DNA from 2 places in the Blautia sp. TM10-2 genome. Region 1 is predicted to be linked to the other one. Evidence: riboswitches for the same ligand, from Rfam matches in the RefSeq annotation. Region 1 holds a riboswitch; the other holds the start of a gene.
The links. Region 1 has a riboswitch for lysine ahead of dapA (4-hydroxy-tetrahydrodipicolinate synthase). Riboswitches for the same ligand answer to the same signal wherever they lie in the genome.
Positions count from the first base shown of each region.

Region 2: another riboswitch for lysine. It lies ahead of DXD92_RS10365 (alanine/glycine:cation symporter family protein); the one in region 1 lies ahead of dapA (4-hydroxy-tetrahydrodipicolinate synthase).

Region 1 covers NZ_QUJZ01000010.1:63,794-71,742, reverse strand. Annotated here, with positions in the region: gene DXD92_RS11490 (polysaccharide deacetylase family protein) at 1-372, shown strand, start outside; gene typA (translational GTPase TypA) at 460-2,289, opposite strand; gene DXD92_RS11480 (single-stranded DNA-binding protein) at 2,695-3,324, shown strand; lysine riboswitch at 3,380-3,554, shown strand; gene dapA (4-hydroxy-tetrahydrodipicolinate synthase) at 3,706-4,596, shown strand; gene dapB (4-hydroxy-tetrahydrodipicolinate reductase) at 4,632-5,393, shown strand; gene DXD92_RS11465 (ABC transporter permease) at 5,783-6,712, shown strand; gene DXD92_RS11460 (carbohydrate ABC transporter permease) at 6,725-7,645, shown strand; gene DXD92_RS11455 (ABC transporter substrate-binding protein) at 7,856-7,949, shown strand, end outside.
Region 2 covers NZ_QUJZ01000009.1:61,960-69,908, forward strand. Annotated here, with positions in the region: gene DXD92_RS10350 (AfsR/SARP family transcriptional regulator) at 1-349, opposite strand, end outside; gene DXD92_RS10355 (metal-dependent hydrolase) at 605-1,243, opposite strand; gene DXD92_RS10360 (amidohydrolase) at 1,504-3,120, opposite strand; gene DXD92_RS10365 (alanine/glycine:cation symporter family protein) at 3,238-4,716, opposite strand; lysine riboswitch at 4,902-5,076, opposite strand; gene DXD92_RS10370 (maltose acetyltransferase domain-containing protein) at 5,181-5,306, opposite strand; gene DXD92_RS10375 (peptide deformylase) at 5,350-5,760, opposite strand; gene DXD92_RS18730 (hypothetical protein) at 5,802-6,218, opposite strand; gene DXD92_RS10385 (class I SAM-dependent methyltransferase) at 6,291-6,896, opposite strand; gene DXD92_RS10390 (hypothetical protein) at 6,883-7,434, opposite strand; gene DXD92_RS10395 (GNAT family N-acetyltransferase) at 7,431-7,949, opposite strand, start outside.

The DNA of each region.
Region 1 (7,949 bases):
GATCTGATCGCCCAGTACAACAACGGACAGGGTGCAACTGTCATCCGTTTCCCGTATGGAAACAGCACCGATGAACTGCTCGCATCTATCGGCCGCCCGAGCATCATGTGGGATGTCGATACCCTGGACTGGCAGACAAAAAATGTACAGGCAAACATCAGCGCCGTTCTCGACAGTGTAAGCCCGGGAGACATTATCCTGATGCATGATATCCACGAGACGACCGTAGAATCGTGTGCAACGATCGTGCCGGAGCTGATCAACCGCGGGTATGAGCTTGTCACGATTCATACTCTTGCAGCGGCAAACGGCGTGGATCTTGCAGCGGGAGAGACGTATTACGGCTTCCATGGCGGAACGACAAACGAATAGAAAACAGAATAGAAAAACGACAAAGAACCGCCGGTTTACTCTCAAATCAAGAGTGAACCGGCGGTTCTTATGTCATTTTATGAAAATTTATTTCATTGCCGCTCTCTTACGAAGTCTGGAATCCAGCTCTTTCTTACGGATACGTAAGGAAACCGGAGTAACCTCAAGAAGCTCGTCCTTGTCGATGAAGTCCAGAGCCTGCTCCAGGGAAAGGATTCTCGGCGGAGTCAGACGCAGTGCCTCGTCGGAGGAGGACGTACGGGTGTTGGTCAGGTGTTTCGTCTTGCAGACGTTCAGCTCGATATCCTCGGCCTTACCGTTCTGTCCGATAACCATACCGGCGTAAACCTTCTCGCCAGGTCCGATGAACAGAGTACCGCGCTCCTGTGCGGAGTACAGACCGTAGGTAACGGACTCGCCTGCCTCGAAAGCGATCAGGGAACCCTGTTTGCGGTATTCGATGTCGCCCTTGTACGGTGCGTAATCTTCAAACTCGGTGTTCAGGATACCAGTTCCTTTGGTGGAGGTCATGAAGATTCCACGGAAACCAATCAGGCCTCGTGCCGGGATTTCGAACTCCAGACGGGTGGAACCATCGCTTGCGCGGCTCATGCCGTGAAGCTCGCCTTTACGCTCGCTGAGGAGCTGGATGACAGTACCGGAGAACTCGTCCGGAACGTCAACGTATGCGATTTCCATTGGCTCGAGTTTGCGTCCGCGCTCGTCCTCTTTGTAGATAACCTCTGCCTTACTTACTGCGAACTCATATCCCTCACGGCGCATGTTTTCGATCAGGACGGACAGATGCAGCTCACCACGGCCGGAAACCTTGAAGCAGTCTGCGGAATCAGTCTCCTCGACGCGGAGAGAAACGTCAGTGTTCAGCTCACGCATCAGACGGTCACGCAGGTGGCGGGAAGTTACGTATTTACCTTCTTTACCGGCCAGCGGGCTGTCGTTTACGATGAAGTTCATGGAAATAGTCGGCTCGGAGATTTTCTGGAACGGGATGGAAACCGGGTTGTCCAGATCGCCGCAGAGAGTATCTCCGATGTGGATATCCGGGATACCGGAAACAGCAACGATAGAACCGATGCCTGCCTCAGTAACCTCTACTTTTTTCAGTCCGTCAAATTCATACAGTTTGCTGACCTTTACTTTTTTCTTCTTGGTCAGATCGTGGTGGTTGACCAGCATAACGTCCTGGTTCACGCGGATCGTTCCGTTTTCAACTTTGCCGACACCGATACGTCCAACGTATTCGTTGTAGTCGATGGTACTGATCAGAAGCTGTGTGCCAGCTTCCGGATCGCCGGTCGGAGCTGGGATGTATTTCAGGATGGTCTCGAACAGAGGAGTCATATCCTTCGGGGTATCGTTCAGATCGAGTACCGCATGACCCATCTTTGCGGATGCGTACAGAAACGGACAGTCAAGCTGTTCGTCAGATGCATCGAGGTCCATCAGAAGCTCGAGCACTTCGTCGATAACTTCATCCGGGCGTGCTTCCGGGCGGTCGATCTTGTTGATGCAGACGATAACGGACAGATCCAGCTCGAGTGCTTTTTTCAGCACGAATTTGGTCTGCGGCATAGCGCCCTCGAATGCGTCTACAACCAGAATAACGCCGTCTACCATTTTCAGAACTCGCTCAACCTCGCCGCCGAAGTCCGCATGGCCTGGGGTGTCGATGATGTTGATTTTTGTTCCTTTGTAGTAAACTGCTGTATTTTTGGAAAGAATGGTGATTCCACGCTCACGCTCGATATCGTTCGAGTCCATGACACGTTCCTGAACCTCCTGATTGGCACGGAAAACGCCGCTCTGTTTCAGAAGCTCGTCTACCAGTGTAGTTTTACCATGATCGACATGGGCGATGATGGCAACGTTTCTTACATCTTCTCTTGTTGTTTTCATTTCTTCATTCCTCTTCCTATGGGTTGACCCTGCCGGGTTCAATTTTTCAAAATTTCAAGCCGGCCGGGAATGTTTATCACAGCACAAAGGCAGGTGCCTTGCCGTTTTGTCTCTGCTGGATGCCTGCCTATCTGAACTATTATAGCACAGAACAGAGAAAAAAAACAGGGAAGATGTGACATTTTTTGTATTGCAATGGTAGAAAATACGAAGCATGTGGTGCGGTTTTTACAGAAACATATACAAAAAATTGGGCAGAATGCTGATTTGAATAGAAATAAAAAAATCTGGAAAAAAGTGGTTCTGAAAAAGAAATGTGGTTCATACATTAGGATTATAGATCAGCAAAGTACCGATCAGAAATCAATATTCAGAAAGAAAAGACAAAGGAAGGGGATTTTCATTATGGCAGACAAGATGATTGAAAACAATCAGGTGGTTATCATGGGAGAGATTGTCTCCCCGTTTACATTCAGCCATCAGGTATTCGGAGAGGGCTTTTACCTCGTCGATGTGATGGTCAAGCGGTTGAGTGAATCGCAGGACATCATTCCGGTGATGGTCTCCGAGCGGCTGGTGGACGTATCACAGGATTACCAGGGTGAGTGGATCTGCATCAGCGGTCAGTTCCGGTCCTACAACCGCCACGAGGAGAAGAAGAACCGTCTGGTACTCTCCGTATTTGCGCGGGAATTAAGCTTCGTGGAGGAAGAGGACGATTCCGTCAAATCCAACCAGATTTACCTCGATGGATACATATGTAAACCGCCGGTCTACCGGAAAACACCTCTGGGAAGAGAGATCGCCGACCTTCTGATCGCGGTCAACCGTCCGTATGGAAAATCAGATTATATCCCGTGCATCTGCTGGGGACGGAATGCGCGGTATGCCTCTGCGTTTGCCGTGGGCGGCCACGTTCTCATCTGGGGACGGATCCAGAGCCGGGAATATATGAAGCGGCTGAGCGAGACGGAAATGGAAAAGCGGACTGCATATGAGGTTTCGGTGAGCAAGCTGGAATATAGTGAGAGTTAAAGCGCGATCCGCTGTTGACAAGAAAATTTAATGATGCTATAGTAAAAGCAGAACTGAAGTGGATAGAGGTCGCATTACTTCAAGAGTACCTTTTCGGATGCCTCAGCAGCAAAAGAAGAAGAGGAAAAGGGAAGAATGCCGAAGGACATCCGGCGCTGAACCGGTATGCTCCTGGGCGCAGGTTGAAAAAATCTGCGACTGTCATCGAGAGATGGAGAGCTATCTGATCATAGATACTGCGTATGTGTGAATTTGGAGGCGATCTTATCTGGGATGAGGCGCCTCTTTTTTAAACGGAAAGTGAAATTTTCCGTGGGAGATAAGCTCCGGCGACTGATTTCTTATGGTTTTATCTGACACAACATACAGGAGGAAAAGAGAATGTCTATTTTTAAAGGTGCAGCTGTTGCAATTATCACACCGATGACCGAAACACAGGAAGTGAATTACGAAAAACTCGGAGAACTGATTGAGGAGCAGATCGCCGGCGGAACCGACGCAATCGTTATCTGCGGAACCACCGGTGAGGCTTCGACCCTGTCCCATGAGGAGCATCTGGATGCCATCAAATATACCGTGGAAAAAGTAAATCACAGAATCCCGGTAATTGCAGGAACCGGCTCCAACAGCACGGAGACAGCAATTTATCTGTCTCAGGAAGCAGAAAAATACGGCGTGGACGGACTTCTTCTCGTTTCTCCGTATTACAATAAAGCAACACAGAAGGGCCTGATTGCACACTTTACCGCAATCGCAGACAGCGTCAAAGTGCCGGTCATCCTTTACAACATTCAGGGCAGAACCGGCGTAAACATTGCACCGGAAACGATCGTCTATCTGTTCAACAACGTTGAGAATATCGTTGCAGTCAAAGAGGCTTCCGGAAACATTTCCCAGGTCGCAAAAATTATGCAGCTGACCGATGGAAAGATCGATCTGTACTCCGGAAACGACGATCAGGTTGTGCCGATCCTTTCCCTTGGCGGAAGCGGTGTAATCTCCGTTCTTTCCAACGTAGCACCGCGTGAGACCCACGACATGGTACAGAAATTCCTCGACGGCGATGTGGCCGGATCCAGAGAAATCCAGCTGAGAGCACTGCCGCTCATCGATGCGCTGTTCTGCGAAGTAAACCCGATTCCGGTAAAAGCAGCGCTGAACCTGATGGGCAAAGAGGTTGGACCGCTTCGTCTGCCGCTGACCGAGATGGAGCCGCAGAACCAGGAGCGCCTGGCAAAGGCTATGAAAGATTTTGGAATCAAACTGGCTTAAGTTAAGAATACACGAAGTAAAGAAGGAAAAAGACAATGGTTAAAATTATTATGCATGGCTGCAACGGCCATATGGGACAGGTCATCACCGGCCTGGTAAAAGAAGATGCAAATGCAGAAATCATAGCCGGAATCGATATGAACGACAACGGCCAGAACGATTATCCGGTATTCAAAAGCCTGGCAGAATGCGATGTTCCGGCAGACGTAGTCGTTGACTTTTCTTCCTACAAGGCAGCCGACGCACTGCTCGATGCCTGCAAGGAGAAAAAACTTCCACTCGTCCTCTGCACCACAGGCCTCACCGAGGATCAGCTCAAAAAAGTGCAGGAGACCAGCAAAGAAATCCCGGTTCTCCGCTCTGCAAATATGTCCCTTGGTGTGAATACGCTGATGAAACTGGTACAGGCAGCTGCAAAAGTGCTTGCCGAAGCAGGCTTTGATATGGAGATCGTGGAGAAACACCACAAACTGAAATGCGACGCTCCAAGCGGAACCGCCATCGCCCTGGCAGACAGCCTGAACGCGGCAATGGACAACCAGTACCACTACGTATACGACAGAAGCCAGCGCCACGAGCAGCGTGACCCGAAAGAAATCGGAATCTCTGCTGTACGCGGCGGCACCATCGTCGGCGACCACGACGTCATCTTCGCAGGCCCGGACGAGGTTGTTACCCTGTCCCACAGAGCATATTCCAAAGGAGTTTTCGGAAAAGGAGCTGTAGAGGCTGCAAAATTCCTGGCTGGAAAACCGGCTGGCATGTATGACATGCAGGATGTCATTGCTGCGAAATAAGGCAGAAACAGGGAAAAAGTGAATAGAAACCAGAAAGTGCGCAACGAAAATGCGAAACGTTGCGCACTTTTTCTTTTCTTACAACGGGATTTTCGGAATTGAGGAAGTTATTTTGCAGAATATTTGGCAGAATACACAAGAAAAAATACGGAATATCAAAAGAGAACGTGAAAATCGCAAACGGTAATGGAAAAATCAATGCGCAACAAGGTAAAACGCTAAAGTTGCGCGTTTTGCACAAAAAATAGTAAAACAGTATATTTCGACAAGAAATATCTTATAAAAACTGCGAATTGTAAACAATATGCCGAAATGATATGATAATGGCACAAAGAAAAATAAAGAGTTGAGCAACAAAAAGTTGCGCAAACAAGAAAGGGAATGAGAAGATGAAAAAGAATGGTTGGAAAGGGTTTTGCAAAAAGCTCTACAAGTACCGGGTATTTCTTCTGATGCTTGCACCGGCAGTAATTTATACCCTGATTTTTTCCTACTACCCGATGACAGGAATTGTAATGGCATTCAAAAAATACTCCTACGCAGGAGGTATCTGGGGAAGCCCGTGGAACGGATTTGATAACTTCAAGTTCTTCTTTAAATCAGGACAGGCCGGACTCGTTACCAGAAATACCGTGCTGTATAATCTGGCATTTATTGTGATCAACACGACGATGCAGATTGCCGTTGCCGTGCTTCTGACCGAGATCCGCAACAAACATTACCGTAAGATCACACAGTCGCTGATGTTTCTGCCGTATTTCATTTCCTGGGTTATCGTAGGAGTTATGGCATTCAATATTTTCAGTTCCGACTACGGTTTTCTGAACCGACTGATTGAAACCTTCGGTGGAACACCAATCAAGTTTTACACGACACCAAAGGCATGGCCGTTTATCCTTGTCTTCTTTAATGTATGGAAGGGAATCGGATACGGTTCTGTTATGTACCTGGCAGCAATTATGGGAATTGACACTTCGATTTATGAAGCAGCCCGCATCGACGGAGCAAACGTGTTCCAGCGAATTTTCAAAGTAACAATCCCGATGATCATGCCGACCACAATCATCCTGCTTCTGCTATCCGTCGGAGGCATCTTCAAAGGAAACTTTGATATGTTCTACAACTTGGTTGGAAGTAACGGTCTTCTGTACAACTACACCGATGTAATTGATACCCTGACGTTCCGTGCCTTAATCAGCAGCAACGACTTCGGAATGTCCGCAGCTGTTGGTCTGTATCAGTCGGTACTGTGCTTTATCACTGTCGTAATCGTAAACAAACTGGTTGGTCTTTATGATAAAGACTACACCTTATTCTAGGAGGGATGAAAAGTGGGATCTTCCAGTCATACAAGTAAAATCAAAAGAGGAAAAGATGCGGTTGCACTTGATATCATCGCGTACGGATTCTGCGGAATCATCGCGCTGGTCTGCCTCGTTCCTTTCATCATGATCGTATCCGGCTCGTTTTCTTCGGAATCGGCCATTATCCAGAACGGTTTCAGCCTTCTGCCGCAGGATTTCAGCCTGGAGGCATACAAAACCGTATTTAAAGATCCTATGGTTGTCTTCCGCGCATACGGCACGACCATCGGTCTGACCATCGTCGGAACGGTACTTGGTCTGCTGCTGCAGACTATGACAGCTTATGTACTGTCACGCAAGGAGTTTGAGTGGAGAAATCAGTTTTCGTTTTTCTTCTACTTTACCACTTTGTTTTCCGGCGGTCTTGTTCCGTACTACGTACTGATGACACAGACCCTGAATCTGCGGGACAGCTACCTTGCACTGCTCCTTCCGCTGCTGTTCAGCGTATACAACCTTCTGATCATGAAGAGTTACATCGTGGGACTTCCGGATTCTCTGATTGAAGCGGCCAAGATTGATGGCTGCGGCGAGTTCCGTATTCTGTTCCGGATTGTAATGCCGCTGATCAAACCGGCACTTGCTACCGTGGGCCTCTTCATTGCACTGGCTTATTGGAATGACTGGTACAATGCGATGCTGTATATCAAAGACACGAACAAGTATCCGCTGCAGTATTTCCTGTATCAGCAGGTTAATGATATCGAGGCATATAAAAAGCTTCTTGCAAACAACGCCGCAGGCTCTGCCGTCAGCGCAATCTCATTGCCGACCCAGTCCCTGAAAATGGCACTTACCATTGTAGTAACCGGCCCGATCGTTCTGGCATATCCGCTGGTACAGAAATATTTTGTACAGGGTATCACAATCGGAGCAGTCAAAGGCTGATACAAATCATGTTAATTTAACTGAATCAAGTAAGTCCCCTGTTTCCATTGCGAAAAGCAATAAGCAGGTGGGTGGGGACTTGCTTGTATCAGGAGGAGTGCAAGCTCCTTCTGATAAACTGCGGAGCAGTTATTCGGTTATGAGCAAGTAGCAAAGCGGATTGCGAATATCCGCTTGAATTACACATTATATTTATGAAGGAGGTTCTTTATGAAAAAGAGCACAAAAAAACTGGTATCTGTATTACTTGCATCCGCAATGGCAGCCGGCATGCTGGCAGGATGCGGTTCCGGCAACGGAAAGG
Region 2 (7,949 bases), on a different contig from region 1:
CGACCGGCATCGGGCTGGTCCAGTGGTAAACGCCTTTCTGTGTATAAATGTACTCAAACTGCGGAAGTCCTGCCTCGACAAGGCTTCTTTTCAGGCGATGTACGCCGACACGCAGGCTGTTTGCCGCGTCCGCCACATCTTCTCTTCCGTATGTGCTCTCCAACAGTCTTCCTCTGGAAATTCCATTGTCCTTGTTATAGAGGAAAATCTGCAGAAGTCTCATCGATTTTGTTGCCATTGTTTTCCGGAAGGAAATCGGCTGGTCGCCGTACTCCAGGAAAAAACTTCCCATCATGTGTACTTTTAAAAGCGGTAACTGTTCTGTTTGGTTTTTCATTTCTTCGTTCATACTAACTCCTGTATTGCCTGTTGTGCTCTAATCTCTGTTGTCGGTTGCGCTGCGCTCCGCAATCGGCTGCGGTAACGGGCCGGCGGTTCCCTGTTCGTTCATTTCAAAAACAATTACGGACGCCGGATTTCTGTTTTCTATTTTACATCATTTTAATCAAAAATCCTACTATAAAATGTATAAAATATTAACTTTAACACCGAAAAATTCCTGCTTTTTCTTCTTTTGTCTTGTTATCTTTTTGTCAATCCCATCTCATCCGTAAATTGCCCGCATGATTTTAGCCATCAGCCGCCCTGCAGGCGCCGAGAGCACCAGTACTACAGCAAGAGATACCATGCCGCACCCGAGCAGTGCGCGGTTCACAAGTCCCCGTGCTGAGCAGAATCCGAGGCAGAATCCCTTCTTCCAGGGCCAGAACAGCTTTTCCGGTTTCCGGTTGAAAAAATCGAGCACCAGATGGGACAGAAATCCCACGGCAAAATAAGCGGACGCATCCGGGTAGATGATGTCCACGCACGCCGTCAGCAATGCCAGCGCCGCAAATGAATGCATGAAGGAGCGGTGCGGCTGCTGTTTCCCATAGGCGCAGATCAGCAAAAATGCTGCCGTTCCGGCGAGGAGACGCAGCACGCTGCTGTCGCTTGTGAGGCGGCGGTAAATTCCAAGATTCAGTTTATACTCCGCAAGAATTGTGAGCACTGCAACTGCAACTGTTGCCGTAATGATCTTATCGGCATCGCGGTGCGCCTGTGAAGTGCCGACATCAATGTCACTGATCAAACCGCCGATCGCGGCAGCCCCGGCACCGGCCACAAGCGCGGGAACCGTCTGCGGCTGTAAAACAGCAAGTGCCGCTGCTGTTCCAATAAAAAAATGTGTTCTTCCAAGCATTTGTCTGTTTTTTCCTTTCGTAAAATTTCCTTTATCATAGCACATTCCCGCCCTTTTATACAACCATTTGTTCGATTCTTTTACAACCGTATGGTCCTATCAGAATCAAAAAAGAACCTCCTGCGACCGTTCATCGCCGCAGGAGGTTCTCCTCTGTTTCTGCCTTTATTCCATACTATTTTCAGGTTATCTTATTTCACGTTTTTCCCTTCATTGTATGAATTTTCATTTGACATTTATTACTCATTTGAGTTATATCCTTATACTTCATATACCAGTTCACCAGCAAGATACGTCCGGCACACCGGAATGTCTTTGATCGCGCTCTCATCCACCTCAAACGGATTCTGACCCAGTACGACGAAGTCTGCCATCATGCCTTCTGCGATCTGGCCTTTCACGTTCTCCTCGAAACTTGCCTCGGCGCTGCGGATTGTGTAACTGTCGAGTGCTTCCTGTACGGTGAATTTCTGATCCGGCAGGTACGGGCCGACGTGGTCGCGCAGCGTTGTTCTTGTGACAGCGCACTGCATGCAGGCGAGGGCATCCGGCAGCTCTACCGGGCAGTCGGTTCCGTTGCTGACGGAGACGCCGTTGTTCATCAGCGTCTTCCAGCTGTAGCTTGTGCTTGCAAGCTCTTTGCCGACGCGCTCCTCTACGATATGGTTATCGTAATCGAGGAAGATGCTCTGTGCATAAACGTGAAGATGCATTTTCGCGATTTTTTCAAGCTGATCGGCTCTTGTGATCTGGCAGTGCACGATGCCGTGGCGGTGATCTTCTCTCGGGTTTTCAGCAAGGGCTTTTTCATAGGCACTTAACACGCGGTCGAGGCACGCATCACCGATCGTGTGAACTGCAGCCTGCATGCCGTGTGCATTGGCGTAGCCGATCATCTCATCCATGGTTTCCTGGGTGAATACCGGGATTCCGCAGGTGGACGGGTCGTCTGCGTATGGGCGACTGAGGAATGCTGTTCTCGCACCGAGTGCGCCGTCGCCGAGCATTTTCAGCGGTCCGATTTTAAAGCGGTCTGTGCCGATGCCGGTCACATTTCCAGCCTCAACGAAACCTTTTAAGGATTCCAGATCGGTAAAGTTGCTCTGCTCGTAAACGCGGACGGTCAGCTCGCCGGAATCCTCGAGTTCTTTGTATGCCTCGTTGACGGTCTGCCACGGAACGGCGCGGTAAACGCAGTAATCATCACTCTGGCTGCTGGTGACGCCGTAGCTGTTCAGGGCTTTGCAGGCGCTGCGGATCATATCTTTGATTTCCTCTTTGCTCGGCACCGGAATACTGTCGTAAACCGGTTCCATTGCATTGTCGAAGAATCTTCCGTCCGGCTCACCGTTTTCCATACCGATCTCTCCGCCCTCCGGCTGCGGGGTATCTGCGGTGACGCCGAGGAGTTCCAGCGCTTTGCTGTTGACTACGAGGCAGTGGCCGCACGCTCTCGTCGCGCAGATCGGAACTTCGGTTGATACGCGGTCAAGATCGTAGCGGTTCGGCATGCGGTCCACGTCCGTGAAGTAATCCTGATTCCAGCCGCGGCCCATCAGCCATGCGCCGTCTTTTCGCGGATGCTCTTTCTGGAAGGTGTCGAGACAGGCGAGCATATCTTCCAGGCTTTCGGTATGTGCGGCAAGCTGCGCTTTCAGCAGGGAGCCTCCATAATTTAAAAGGTGCATATGGCTGTCGTTAAAACCGCTGCAGACGAATTTTCCGCCGAGGTCTACAACTTTGTCGCCGGCTGCTGCAAGGGCATCTGCCTCTGCGCTGCTTCCGGCGAAAACAAATTTGCCGTCTTCTACTGCAAACGCTTCGACAAGCGGCAGTTTTCCGGTGTAGACAGCTCCGTTTTTGTAAATTGTTTTCATATCATTATCCTCCTACTGTCATCTAAATTTGATTCTATTCTTTTCTGCCCATTTGCGCAATATACAAATTCAGACACGCTATTCTCTTGCGTGTCTGGATTCGCTTTTGAATATTTTTTATTTCGTTTTCTCTTCGTAGAACAGGCAGGCGTTCTTGTCTACCGTGCCCTGGCCGAAGTTTCTTGCTTTGTAGTCTTTCAGCAGTTTGAAATACTGGTTCGAGAGAATCAGGATCACTGCTACGTTGACGAAGGTCGGGATCGCAGATGTGATATCAACGACAGTCCAGATAAAGCCCTGGTTGTTGGTCTTTACCAGATAGATCGTCCACAGTACGCCCGGCAGAGCGCGGACTGCATAGAAGACTTTCATGACGATATCTTTCATCTTGCCTTCTTTTTTATACAGATGCTCCAGAATTGCCAGATAGTAGGTGAACCATCCGCCGGAAGTCGTTACAGTGAAAATGACCATGATGACTGCCAGAAGGATGCTTCCAAATTTGCCGAATCCGCTTGCAAATGCACTTAAAGCAAGTGTTCCGCCGTTCGTTCCGTCGGTCCAGTTTCCGCTTAAGATAACGGAAAGTGCGGTGATCGTACAGATAACCATGGTATCAAAGAATACCTCGAAAGATCCCCACAGACCCTGCTCTACCGGATGCGGTGTTTTTGCGGAAGCATGGATCATTGGAGAAGTACCCCATCCAGCCTCATTGGAGTATACGGAACGCGCCATACCCACACGGATAATCTCGCTGACTGCGCAGCCGGCAAAACCGCCGATCGCTGCTGTTCCGGTAAATGCGTTTGTTACGATGGCTGCAAATACGCCAGGAACGCGGTTGATGTTGATGATGATCATGCCAAGTCCCATCAAGATATAAAGAACGCTCATAAATGGAACGAGCTTGCTGAACAGACTTGCGATTTTCTTCGTACCGCCGCTTGTAACGACATAGGTCAGAATGCAGAGCAGAACGCCCATCACGATAACGCCTTCTACTTTGAAGCTTCCAAGATTGATATTCTCAATACCGAACGCACCGGCTACGACCTGAGATGCGGTCAGGTTGGAAGAGGTTACGAAGAAGGTGGAGAAAATACCGATGCCGAAGATGAGCGCCGGGATCAGCCACAGCTTGCCCCAGTGGCGCTCCTCGCCAAGTCCGCACTCCATGTAGTAAGTCGGACCGCCGTAGTACTCACCTTTTTCGTTGGTGTGACGGTAGTAGCAGCCGAGGGTAACCTCAACCTGTTTTAATATCATACCAAGCAGAGACGAAAGCCACATCCACATAATGGCTCCCGGGCCGCCTGCTGCAACTGCAGTTGCAACACCGGCGATATTACCGAATCCTACGGTACCGCCGATAGCGGTCGAAATCGCCTCAAACGAGGAAAGCATACCCTTTCCTTCACTTGCTTCGTCTTCTTTCTGGAACAGTTTTCCGCCGGTTCTCTTCATAATCCAGCCAAAGTGACGGAACTGGAAAAATCCAGAACGAACGGTAAAGTACAGACCGGTCAGAATCATCAGCGCGATCAGCGGCACGCCCCAAAGGACACCGTCCAGCCAGTTAAGAAATGCTATCATGTCAAAATCCTCCCTTTTTTCTTTTCCGGCAACAGTTTTCTTCAGACGTATCCTGTAACACCCGTTTCGTCTTTCGTTCTCCAACCAAACAGATTTCCACCCCTGGAACCTTTTGTCACGGTTCCAATTGCAGTACAATAAAAAGAGCAGCGGTCTTCACCACTGCTCCATTAAATCTACGTTCATGAAGCAATAGCTCCTCCACCAGTACGGTGAGAGTGCACAGCCTGTTCGACTGTACCCCAACGCAGACAGTTTTTCGGGAACTGCCCCGTTTCGGCGAATGCTCCTTTCCCTGCCCGTCCCAGACCCCGTTGTCTCAGGACAGCTACTCTTAGCCTTCGCGCCTCTATTGCCGAATATGTATATTGACAGGTATTATCATATGTTTCTTTTCGCTACTTGTCAATCGTTTTTTCGACATTATTTTACAAAAATTTTATATTTTCGAAATTTGTCCTGATTTATTTGACTTTCTTGTCTCCCTCTGACGGCTTCAGCTGGTTGAACTTCCACAGACGCTCCATATAGCCGGACTGCTCTTTGGCCAGCTCTTCCACATTCGGGTTGTAAATGATTCCTTTTACCATTCATTCTCTGTCTGTCATACTGTCCTCCTGTCTGCTGTAGGATCTAAATAAGTATCCCTTCCAGATGATCCATCTCATGCTGGCAGATCTGGGCTGGCCAGCCGGTGAATTTCTGGCGTTGTTTTTTCCAGTTCCAGTCGTAGTATTCGATTTCGATGTTCTGGTACCGCTTTGTTTTCCGCACGCCTGGCAGGGAAAGGCAGCCTTCTTCTGTTTCGTAGGGGCCGCTTTTGCGGACGATCACCGGGTTGAACATGATGATGTCGCGGAATCCGGCGTTTACGATGATGATGCGTTTTTTCACGCCGATCATATTTGCCGCCATGCCGACGCATGCCTCGCGGTTTGCTGCCAGTGTGTCCTGCAGATCTCTTCCCACCTGCAGATCTTCCTCTGTCGCCGGGACGGATTTCTGTCCGAGGAAGAGAACGTCTCTCATAATTGGTTTTACCATTTGTGTTTCCTTTCTCTTTCGGCCTTAAAGGCCAAAATCGTTTAATTTTCTATTTGAATCCACATATCGCACGATGTGCATCCGATTACGTTTTTTCCGCCTTTCTGCTCCAATCGTTCTACTGTTCCGCTGCAGAACGGACAGATCCAGTCAATCTGTTTTCCGGCTTTGACGGCCTGCATCATGTTGACGAATTTTGTCGTATCTACATTTTTCGAATTGCAATTCTGCGTCCAATCACCGGAGAGTACTTTTCGCAATTCGCCGTTTTCATTCAGAATAACGGTGTCGCCCTCCTCGATGTTCCAGTCATACAGCATCTGATCCTCCTGGCGGATGCGCGATTCTGTTCCGTTTTCATCTTTCAAAACAACAACTGCCATGACAGGCTCGTCGGCACCGCGCTCCTCACAGCCGAAATCAAGGTCTTCCTCAATTCGCATTACCTGATATTTCATAAAAACGCCCTTTCTTCAAATATAATTCATGCTTTTTTGTATTCCACACGGTTTTTGCTGTTACAAAACTTTTTATTCCTGAATCGTAAAAATCACAACCCGCTCCCGGCTATCCCCGCCCGGAAACAGATCCATACAGTCGATCTCATCGAGAAATTCCAGTTCCGGCACCGTCATCAGATACGAGATATAAGCATCCGACGGGTAATAGAAAAACAGCTGGATCTCCCGCGGATTTTCGTAGTACGATTCCAGCAGTCTTGCCATCGCTTTTCTTAAGATTTCAAGCGAAAACGGGTTAAAAAAATACACCCGGTCCACTTCCGCAGGAACGGGAAAATTTTCGGCGCTCTCCAGCACAAACTCCGTCCGCGCACCAGAGGCCGCCGCCTTTTTGTTTTCCATTGCCTTCGCATAAATCCGCTCATCATACTCCACACCGATGGACTGGCACCGGGTCTGCGCCGATAAGAAGAAATCTACGCGGCCCTTTCCGCATCCGTAATCGAGCAGCGTATTTCCCTTTCGGATCATCCCCGTGTTTGCCATCCGCTCCAGCACGCAGTACGGGGTCGGCTCATACGGATACCGGTACAGATCCGACCGGCTGTCGTCCCGCCCCATTGTGTGGATCTGAAGCAGCTTGTCCCAGCGGTTTTCGTTTTTATCCTCTCTCATCGCCCGTCTCCCGATACTGTTCGAATAATTCCAGATACTCCTGTTCCACCGCATCAAACGGCCGCACCGCGTAGTCCAGCGTGATGTGAAGCTTCGGTGCATCCCCCTCCTGCGGCTCCTCCAGCAGATTCGTCAAATCGTACCACAGCAGATCATTGTCGATCTGTTTCATCATCCGCTGCTCCTCCGCCGTCAGATCACTGCCAAGATATTTCTCATAAATCACCGAAAGCAGATGGTCCTCGATCTCGCGGTACCGCGGCATTTCCTGTTTTAATGGCCGCGGCACGTCCGACATGTAACACTCGCTCGCGTCATGCAGAAGGCACGCCAGCACCAGCCGCCGGGAATAGCCGCGCGCGGCCGCCTCTTTCGCACAGCAGATGCAGTGCTCTCCCACTGACCAGAACGTCGTCACATGGCCGTTTCCGCGGCAGATCATCGGCAGCGCATGCGCAAAATCCTCCACACAGAGCAGTTCCGGAGCGGGATGCACAGGGTCAAAATGTTTTCTTGTATACGTTGTTATTGTGCTCATTCTTTTATCTCACTATATGATTTTACTGCCGGCTGTCCCGCGTGCGGCTCGCCGATGATTTTTTCCATCCAGACCATATCGTACCAGCGGTCGAATTTGTAGCCGCAGTTGTGGAAGGTTCCCACGAGTTCGAATCCGAGATGCGCATGGAACTCGGCGCTGTTTTTCGTCAGATATTCATCCTCGACCTGCGGATAGCCGATGCAGGCGTAGAGGTTCAGAATGCCCATTTTTTTCAGGCGGTCCGCCAGCTCTTCATACAGTCTCCGGCCAAGGCCTCCTTTTCTTGCATTGTGATCGAGATAAATGGTCAGCTCGCTCGACCAGTCGTATGCGGCGCGGCCGACAAAGGCATGTGCGTATGCATAACCTTCGATTTTTCCATCCTGCTCGATGACGAGGTATGGATATTTTTTCATGATATCACGCATGCGGTTCTCAAATTCTTCCAGAGACGGCACGTCCCACTCGAAAGAAATGACGGTGTATTCTACATAGTAAGCATAAATCTCCAG